3 regions of the Gordonia sp. DT101 genome follow, and region 3 is predicted to be linked to each of the others. Evidence: riboswitches for the same ligand, from Rfam matches in the RefSeq annotation. Region 3 holds a riboswitch; each other region holds the start of a gene.

The links. A riboswitch is a leader RNA that binds a small molecule or an ion and turns the genes downstream of it on or off. The one in region 3 is predicted to bind cobalamin.
Region 1: another riboswitch for cobalamin. It lies ahead of metE (5-methyltetrahydropteroyltriglutamate--homocysteine S-methyltransferase); the one in region 3 lies ahead of ACLQ3I_RS12570 (FecCD family ABC transporter permease).
Region 2: another riboswitch for cobalamin. It lies ahead of ACLQ3I_RS11920 (CbtB domain-containing protein); the one in region 3 lies ahead of ACLQ3I_RS12570 (FecCD family ABC transporter permease).

The regions. Positions count from the first base shown of each region.
Region 1 covers NZ_JBNCLX010000003.1:114,769-118,010, reverse strand. The annotation lists gene metE (5-methyltetrahydropteroyltriglutamate--homocysteine S-methyltransferase) at 1-1,432, opposite strand, end outside; cobalamin riboswitch at 1,584-1,816, opposite strand; gene ACLQ3I_RS11860 (cold-shock protein) at 2,003-2,209, shown strand; gene ACLQ3I_RS11855 (DUF5994 family protein) at 2,307-2,744, opposite strand; gene ACLQ3I_RS11850 (hypothetical protein) at 2,759-2,890, opposite strand; gene uraH (hydroxyisourate hydrolase) at 3,090-3,242, opposite strand, start outside.
Region 2 covers NZ_JBNCLX010000003.1:132,984-136,225, forward strand. The annotation lists gene ACLQ3I_RS11910 (histidine phosphatase family protein) at 1-288, opposite strand, end outside; gene ACLQ3I_RS11915 (CbtA family protein) at 298-1,125, opposite strand; gene ACLQ3I_RS11920 (CbtB domain-containing protein) at 1,153-1,380, opposite strand; cobalamin riboswitch at 1,419-1,549, opposite strand; gene ACLQ3I_RS11925 (ATP-dependent helicase) at 1,588-3,242, shown strand, end outside.
Region 3 covers NZ_JBNCLX010000003.1:271,167-274,408, reverse strand. The annotation lists gene ACLQ3I_RS12580 (PepSY-associated TM helix domain-containing protein) at 1-813, opposite strand, end outside; gene ACLQ3I_RS12575 (hypothetical protein) at 933-1,460, opposite strand; cobalamin riboswitch at 1,507-1,720, shown strand; gene ACLQ3I_RS12570 (FecCD family ABC transporter permease) at 1,811-2,848, shown strand; gene ACLQ3I_RS12565 (ABC transporter ATP-binding protein) at 2,848-3,242, shown strand, end outside.

The DNA.
Region 1 (3,242 bases), 160 kb from region 3:
GGGCAACGACATCCGCGATCTCGGCGCGCATCCGGCGCAGGTACTCGTCCCGGTCGATCGCGCGGGACCGCAGCGCGGCGCGGGCCTTGCGGATCGCCACGGTCTGCGGGTAGGAGCCGATCGTCGTGGTGGGCAGCACGGGCAGACCTAGTCGCAGGTTCTGCTCGGCGATACGGCCCGCCGCGTCGCCGCGGGTCGCGTCTGCGTCGGTGACGGCGGCGAGCCGATCACGAACTGCATTGTCTCGTAGCCGGGTGTCGGTGTCCCGCGTCGCAAGTGCTGCCCGACACGCGTCGAAAGCCTCGGTCTCGGCCTCACGGCCACTGCGAAGCGCGCGCGACAACGTCGCGACCTCGCCGAACTTCTCGGAGGCGAAGGCGAGCCAGCCGCGCAGATTCGGATCGAGCGAGTCCTCCTCGGCCAGGCTGTACGGCACATGAAGCGTGGAGCACGAGGTGGAGACCGCGAGATCACCCGCCGAACCCAGCAGCGTGCCGAGAGTCGCCAGCGCACGATCGAGGTCGGTGCGCCAGATGTTGCGTCCGTCGACGACACCGGCGACGAGCAGCTTCTCCGACAACTCGGGGACCGCGGCCACCGTTGCCACGCTGCCCTCGACCAGGTCGACGGCGATGCCCTCGACTTCGGTTCGGGCGAGCGCTGCCAGCGAATCGCCGGGATCGCCGAAGTAGGTGGCGACGAGGATGGCGGGACGCCGGGTCACGCGGCTCAGTCGTGCGTAGACGGAGCCGGCCAGGTCGGGTAGCCCGTCGACGACGTCGGTCACCAGGGCGGGCTCGTCGAACTGCACCCACTCGACCCCGGCGTCGGTGAGGCGGTCCAGTAGTTCGGCATACAGCGGCACGAGATCGTCGATACGGGTGATCGGCACCGGTCCGTCACCCACTGCTTTCGCCAACGCCAGGAACGTGATCGGTCCCACGACAACCGGCCGGGCCACGATGCCGGCACCGTGCGCCTGCGCCACCTCGGCGAGCACCTTGTCCGGGCGAAGGGCGAAGGTGGTCTCGCTCGAGATCTCCGGTACGAGGTAGTGGTAATTGGTGTCGAACCACTTGGTCATCTCCAGCGGCACGATGTCGGCAGTTCCGCGCGCTGCCGCGAAATAGCGGTCCAGCGGGTTGTCGATGGCGGCGACTCGCGGTGGCAGTGCGTCGAGCATCACCGCGGTGTCGAGTATCTGGTCGTAGTAGGAGAACGTGTTGACCGGGATGGAGTCGATTCCGGTGGCGGCGAGCTCTTCCCACGAGCGGCGGCGCAGATCTGCGGCCGCTGTCTCGAGATCGGTGGCGGTGACCCGGTCTGCCCAATAGCCTTCGACGGCGCGCTTGAGTTCGCGATGCGGGCCGATGCGGGCCGTGCCCAGTGTGGTCGCGGTGAACCGCCGAGCGGATTGGTTCGGTGAAGACATGAGAGTTGTACTCCTGCAAACGATACGGAAGGTCCGCCGCCCTGCAGGGGCAGTCGAGCGAGCAAGCGTCGAGGATGCCGGAATCCCGGACATCGCAACCTCACCAGTTCGACCTGCGCCCAGTCCACGAGACGGCGAGCCACCGGACGCGGCGCGTCCGGTACACCTGGCAGGTCTTCGGGCTCATCGGCGGGCCTTGCCCAGCAACTGCTGAGCGGAGGCATTCCTACTGACCGTCGCTTCCCGGACCAGGGTCCAGTGCATCTGACGGCGGTCGTTCCGACTTACCGCTGCGGGACAGCTCCGGATTCTCACCGGATTCCCTCTTGGTCGGTATCCGTCCAGGACGCCGACGTCGACGCCACCCAGTGCTAGGGCTCAACATGTCCCTCGAGTGGCGAACCAACTGCGTCTTCCACCGTAGCGATGACGGTCGTCGGGCCAACACACGGGACGCCGTCAGACGGTTCACCTTCGTCACGGTTATCTCAAACGTCACAAAGTGTGCGATGATGGTGTCGCGAGTGCCACATGGCTCTCGTGTGCAAAATAGAGAGAAGTACCAGCATCATGGCTCAAGGAACCGTCAAGTGGTTCAACAGCGAAAAAGGCTTCGGCTTCATCGCTCCCGACGACAGCACCGATGGTGACGTTTTCGTTCACTACTCGGCCATTCAGGGCGGCGGATACCGCAGCCTCGAAGAGCAGCAGCGCGTCCAGTTCGAGGTCGAGCAGGGCCCCAAGGGCCCGCAGGCGACCACTGTGACCGCCATCTGACCACAGTCTTCAACAACGAACGCCGCTCGGGTTTCCCGGGCGGCGTTCGTTGTTGTGTCACAAAGCATGTGGCACTACTCCGGCGGCACTGACCGGGTCAGCCGACGGGGTTCGAGTCGGTGGCGCCGCACTGCAGCGCGGCGCGTCGGAGGATTCGCTGGGCGTCCCGGTACAGGTGGCTGTGCTCGGAGCCCGGTGAGCTCGTGCACTGACCGGCCTGCCGCAACAACGTGGCGGCCAGCGCTGACTGGGTCCTGGGCGGAATGACGAGCAGGGTCACCTCGGCGTGATCCGCGGTGATCGACATCAGCGGCAACATGTCAGGCGAATTCTCGGAGTCGAATCCGGGATAGCGCGCGAAATTGCGCCAATTCACGTCGATGCGGGTGATGGTCCCGAGCCTGCTGCGGCCGGCCGCCTGCAGGGCGGGAAGCTCCTGCGAGATCTGCGATGTGTAGGGCAGCCATGCCCCGGCGATCGGGAGTGTGAGGTCGGGTGCGAGTTGGAGACGGGTCGGACCGAGTGCGAGTGGCACGGTCTCGCCGCCGCTCAGTCTCGCCCGGCGGAGTAGGGGTTGTCCTGTGCGTCGGAGAACTGGAGCTCAGAGGTGGCCGTGGTCGCCTGCACGGCCGCATGAGTGGTGTCGGTGCAGTGCGAAAAAAGGTTGGAATCGTTGGACATCGGATATCCGTTCGGAGAGGTGATCGGTGGAGTCCGGCTCGAGAGCGTCGATCCACCGCCGACTCGGTCCGCGCGATTGCGTGGACGCGACATGACGTCGGCTTCATTTCGACTCTACCCCCTGCCCTGTGGCGTCCGTCGCATTCGGGGCACCGGTGGCCGGGCCCGCAGGGAGCGGACGCGCCGCCGATGTGCTCGGTCAGCTGCCCCGGTAGGTCGTGTAGGAATACGGACTGAGCAGCACCGGGACGTGGTAATGGCGGGCGGGGTCGTCGACTGCGAAACAGATGTCGATCTCCGGATAGAAGCCATCGATCCCGTGCGTGTCGAACCACTCTCCGGTGTCGAACAC
Region 2 (3,242 bases), 140 kb from region 3:
GTCGGTGAACCACGCCCGCAGGTCGTCGGGATCGATCTCCTCGGGTATCCGCCCCGACCAGTCACCGACATCCAACGTCGCCAGCCTGTCGTCGACGGAGTGGACGGCACCCAGCAGCTCACTCGACTCACGAGTCGCCCGTTCTGGACCGCCGATCACCACACCGACGTCTCGAGCCGAGGCGGCCAGCGATGCCATGTCGCGGCGACCCCGCTCGTCCAGGGACAGATCACCGCCGAACCGCACCGATCGGTTGGGACCGGTGCGGCCGGCGGTGACGATGAGCAATGTCCGCTGTCAGCCCTGCTCGGCGACGATTTTGTCGCCGGTTGTCGCATCCGCGGTCACCACGGGTCTGGCGAGACGTCCAAGGATCACCGCGAACACGACGGTCAGCACGGTCCACAGGATGACCTGGTTGGCGATCGTGTAGACCCGGAAATCGCTGATCACGTCGCCCGGGAAGCCAGGGAACGTGATCTGTCCCGAATCGTTGGCGACCGGGCCCGGGACCTCGTCGAACGCGGGCAGCAACGCGATGGTGATCGTCACCGCCACGAGATACCCGATGGTGGCGGCGACACCCGACAGCAGCCCGCCCAGTCTCGGTCGTAGCCACAAGGCGAGCACCACCGCGGCGATCGCGAACGCCAGCGACAGCAGGGTGATCGTCAGGAACGCGCCGCTGCGCGCGCCGATCGTGTCGGCCTCGCCGACGGCCGGTGGATTGGCCGGATAGGCGAAGAACGGCACCCCGAAGACGGCCACAAATCCGATCACGCCGAGTGCGCCCGCCACCATGCGAGGGTCGGTCGCCGGGTAGTGCCGGCCCAGGTAGGCCCACAAGATCGTGAACGCGACCGCGAAGAACGCGCCCATGCAGATTGCGAACACGACCGTGCCGACGCCGGCGCCGATGTTTTCCTGGATCGAACGGGTGAAGACCTCTCCGTGCTCGTGTGCACCGTGATCACCCGCGAGCATCTCTTCGGCGTGCGAGCGCCCTTCTTCGTAGTCGATCGCCTTGGCGACCTGCGGCTCGATGAACAGCCGGGCGAATACATACGCGACGATTCCGGCGATCAGGCCCGACAGCAGGCCTGCGCCGATGAACTTCTTTTCCATGTGCTGTTGTCTCCCTGTCCTGGCGACTCAGTGGCAGGGGAAGCCGAGGAAGTGACGCGAGTCGTGGACGAACTCGTGGATGTGCGTGTCGGTGCCGAAGACCGACCAGGCGCCCTGGTCGTAGCCGATGAAGTAATAGGCCAACGCCGCCACGAGGACGGTGAGGGTCAGCCAGAGGGCCGCACTGACGACAGACAGATCCGGCACCGCGAGTGCGCGAGCCTTACCCGCGACGGCCGACGAGGTCGAAGCCATGATGTTCCTTTCCCTGGGATTTCGCGTCCCATCGAGTTGTCGAACATGGTCACCAGAGCGGTATTCTGACTCTCCCGAAAGGCATCCTGACGACGACAAACGGGATCACAGCGGCGCGACCGCTCCGGAGTCCCACCGGATTCCCGCGCACTGGTGTGGGTTGACTGTATACCCGGGCCTGTCGGTGACGTGAGGGATGATGGCCATGTGCCCCGCAAGGCCTCTGTCCTCGATCGATTCACCGCCCCGACGGGGCGGTGGTTCACCGGCGCCTTCGACAAGCCGACCACGGCGCAGACCGGGGCCTGGAAATCCATCGCCGACGGCGACAACACCCTGGTCATCGCGCCGACCGGCTCGGGCAAGACACTGTCGGCGTTCCTGTGGGCACTCGACCGCCTGGCCGCGGAGCCCGACCGGAAGCACGCCACCCGGGTCGTGTACATCTCCCCCCTCAAGGCCCTCGCCGTCGACGTGGAACGCAATCTGCGGGCACCGCTCACCGGCATCACGCGGGCAGCCCAGGAACTGGGCCTGGCCGAACCGAACATCACCGTCGGCGTGCGCTCCGGTGACACGTCGCCGGCACAGCGGCGGTCGCTGGTCAAGACGCCGCCGGACATCCTGATCACCACGCCCGAATCGCTCTACCTGATGTTGACGTCGGCCGCCCGCGAGACCCTCACCGACGTCGACACCGTTATCGTCGACGAGGTGCATGCCGTCGCGGCCACCAAACGCGGCACGCACCTGGCGCTGACCCTCGAACGACTCGACGAACTGCTCGACCGACCCGCGCAACGCATCGGACTGTCCGCGACGGTCCGCCCGCCGGAGGTGGTCGCCCGCTTCCTCGGTGGCGCAGCGCCGTGCCGGGTGGTCAGACCACCGGCCACCAAGACCTTCGACCTCCGCGTCGACGTCCCCGTCGAGGACATGGCCAACATCCCGCCGCCCGAGTCGACTGCCGGCGACGACCTCGACGACGCGTTCTCGCCGACCGCCGGTTCGTTGTGGCCGTATGTCGAATCGTCGATCGTCGACCTGATCGAGAAGAACCGGGCCACGATCGTGTTCGCCAACTCGCGGCGGCTCGCCGAGCGGCTGACCGCGCGGCTCAACGAGATCCATGCCGAACGAACCACGGGTACGGCCGCACCGGTCACCCACAATCCGACCGTCGCCGGCGGGGCACCGGCCTTCGTCATGGCCAGCGGCGCGAGCTCCGGCGCCGAACCCGTCCTGGCCCGTGCCCACCACGGTTCGGTCAGCAAGGAACAGCGCGCACAGATCGAGGACGATCTGAAGTCGGGCCGCCTCGCCTGTGTGGTGGCGACGAGTTCGCTGGAGCTCGGCATCGACATGGGCGCAGTCGACCTCGTCATCCAGGTGGAGGCCCCACCGTCGGTCGCGAACGGTCTGCAGCGGATCGGACGGGCCGGTCACCAGGTCGGCGAGATCTCGCAGGGCGTGCTGTTCCCGAAGCACCGCACCGACCTCATCCACTGCACGGTGACCGTCGAGCGGATGCTCGACGGCGCGATCGAGGAACTCCGGGTCCCACAGAACCCGCTCGACATCCTCGCCCAGCAGACGATCGCGGCGGTCGCGATCGACGACCTCGACGTCGACCACTGGTTCGACGTCGTACGGCGTGCAGGGCCGTATCGCGAACTGGGCCGGCAGGTGTTCGACGCCACACTCGACCTGATCTCCGGACGATTTCCCTCCGACGAGTTCGCCGAGTTGCGTCCACGGGCCATCTGGGACCGCGACGCCGGGACTCTCTCGGGCCGCCGGGGCGCGCAACGGCTCGCCGTCACCTCGGGCGGCTCAATCCCCGACCGTGGCCTGTTCGGCGT
Region 3 (3,242 bases):
CACACTCGGGGTCGTCCAGCTCAGTGCCTGACGCAGCTCGCCGATGTTGTCGCCGGCGAAGCGCGACCAGGTGAGGCCGGTCGCCGACAGGAACAGCACCCCCACGACGATCCAGACACCCACGGCACCATGCCAGTTCAGTGTGCGGGCCCGGCCCCCGGTTGAACGGTCGACGCTGATCAGCCGAGCCTTCCGGTCACGCCTCATCCGGCGATACCGCGCAATCCACAACGCGAGACCCGCCAGTGCGATCACCCACAGCCACGACGCCGCGAGTTCGCTGTAGACGCGACCAGGTTCTCCCAGATGGAGGTGACGATGCAACTGGCTGATCCAGGTCCGCAGCGGTAAGGCCCCGGCACTCCCGTAGCTCACCAGCTCGCCGACCGGGCGCGCGGTGACCGGATCGACGAAGACCGCCATCCGCTCCGATTCTCCGAGCGACGGGTCGTCGAACAGCACGCGCGTGGTGTCACCTGGCGCGGCTGCCGGACGCACGGCGGAGAGAGCGAGATCCGGTCGGGTGGCCATGGCCGCGCGGATCTGATCGGCCACGGGGCGGGCCTGACCCGTGCTGTCGGTGTGCAGTTGCTCGCGGTAGACGACCTTCTCGAGACCGGGTGCGAGTGCGTAGAGGCCTCCGCTGACGACCGCGACGATCAGAAACGGTGCGATCAGGATGCCGGCATAGAAGTGGAGTCGTCGCACCAACGGTTCCCAGCCGATGTGGCGCCCACCGGGCCGGCGACCGGCCGGGTCGGTCGGTGGCGAGGAGTCGAGCGGCTGTCGGGGTGGTTCCTGGGTGAGGGACACAGAGGTCCGCCTTTCGAGAGCTGGATGCGCCGCACGACAGATGAGGTCGTGCGCATACGCAGAGAGCCGACCGCCGCGCGTGGTCGACACGCGAGCAGGTCAGCGAGGGTGAGGAATGGTCACATCGCCGGGATCGGGGGACCCCGGGTACCCACCGGGCGGACACACCTGCGGCCGGGCCGCAGGCGGTCGTCGGTCGCGGGCAGCACGCTCCAGGACATCGAGACGTCGACTGGCGCCGAGATGAGCGTGAGAACGGCCCGGATCACCACCGACAGGGCGGCGATCACCGCGGTCTCCAGACCGATCGCCAGGGCGACCGCCACCACGGTGGCGACGATGTGAAAGGTCGCCATCGAGGGAGTCAGCAGCGTGGCGTGGTGATGAGAAAGGGCGGCGAGTGCGAGGTGACCCACGAGCTGTCCGCCGACGAGCATGCCGACGAGGCCCGGCCATCCGGCGCGCGGCGGGGAGGCGGCGGTGGCGGTCCAGCCGAGCCCCGCGCACACCGCGACCAGAAGAGTGAGGGCCGTGGAGTCGGGCAACCCGCCGCCCGCGGCTGCGTGCGCGATGGTCGAGGTGACCCCCGACGACGCGCCGACAACGCAACCCCGAACCTTGTCGAGGGCGCGTGCCTGCGGATGCATGGCCCGCATCGTATGACGGCGCTGCGGGGCCGATCGAGTCGGCTGCTAAGTTCGGTGCTGCGTCGGTCTTCGTCCGGTTCGTCCGGATCGAGCGTAAGAGGGAATCTGGTGCGAATCCAGGGCTGCCCCGCAGCGGTGACCGGAAACGACAGCGGCCAGGAGCACTGGGTCAGCGATGACCTGGGAAGCGGCCGTCAGTAGGTGGCACGAACTGTGCCGTGTCCGGGAGTCCGAAGACCTGCCGACGTGACCGCGGCGGCGTGCCGCGGTCGACATCGACTCCGTGGGACATGGTCGGTGCCGCCGACCTGTCGGCGTCGTCGTGTGTCCTCGGTGAGTGACGAGGTGGGATGACCGGGCAGTGGTTGCGCGTGAGCGTGCTGAGTGTGCTCTGCGTGTCGGGGCTCCTGACGATCTCCGTGCTCGGGCTCATCTTCGGTACGGCACACGTCCCGTGGCGCGATGCCGTCGGCTATGTGTGGGCCGACCTGACCGGCGGCGTGGTCACCGCCGGGGATGCCGCCGACTACCGGATCGTGGTCGATTCGCGACTCCCTCGCGTTCTCACCGGTGCCCTGGTCGGGGCGGGACTGAGCACCGTCGGCCTCGTGGTGCAGGCAATGGTCCGCAACGCGCTGGCCGACCCGTACGTGCTCGGTATCTCGTCGGGAGCGTCAGTGGGCGCCACCGCGGTGGTGCTGTTCGGTGTCTTCGCCGGAGTCGGTGTCTACGCGCTCCCGACCGCTGCGTTCGTGGGGGCGTTGGTCGCCACCGTGATCGTCTTCGCAATCGCGAGATCGGCCGGCGGTCTCACACCGCTGCGGCTGGTGCTCACCGGAACCGCTCTGGGTTACGGGTTTTCGGCATTGACCACAGTGCTGGTCTTCCTCGCGCCCGCCGGAGATGCCGCTCGCAGCGTGATGTTCTGGTTGTTGGGCAGTCTGGCCGCGACGAGCTGGCACACCGCAGGGCTCGTGGCGGCGGTGGTGCTGGTCGGCCTCGTGGTCGTCGCAGGATTGGCCCGCCAGCTCAACGCGTTGGCAATGGGCGACGAGGTGTCCGCGTCACTCGGGTTGCGCGCCTCACGATTCCGCATGCTGCTGTTCATCGTGGCCGCGCTCATGACCGGCGTCATGGTCTCGGTGTGTGGGGCGATCGGGTTCGTCGGGCTGGTGGTGCCGCATGTGGCGCGACTTCTGGTGGGCGCCGACCATCGCCGGTTGGTGGTGGTCACCCCGCTCATCGGCGCGGTGTTCCTCGTCGCCGCGGATCTGCTTGCCCGAACGCTCGTCCCACCGCAAGAACTCCCGCTCGGTGCGATCACGGCCGCGGTCGGGGTGCCGGTCTTCCTGCTCCTGATGCGCCGGCGCGGTACGGAGGCGGGGTGATGCGGGGGGTCGACTACGACGAAGTGGGTGTCGAGATCGGACATGCGACGATCCTTCGTGACGTGACCGTCCACGCGCCGCCGGGCAGTTTCCTGGGCATCATCGGCCCCAACGGCAGCGGCAAGTCGACGATGCTGCGTTGCCTGTATCGCGCACTCGACCCGACTCGGGGGCGTGTACGGGTGGGCGACCGCGACATCACGTCGATCAGCATGCGGGACAACGCTCGTCAGGTGGCAGCCCTCACCCAGCGGATCGCGCTCGACTTCGACTTCACGGCAGCGGAGGTGGTCGCGACCGGTCGTCTGCCGCACCGATCGCTGACGGCCTCGACTGCCCGCCGCGACCGGGAGATCTGTGCCCAGGCGATGCACGACGCGGGCGTCACCCATCT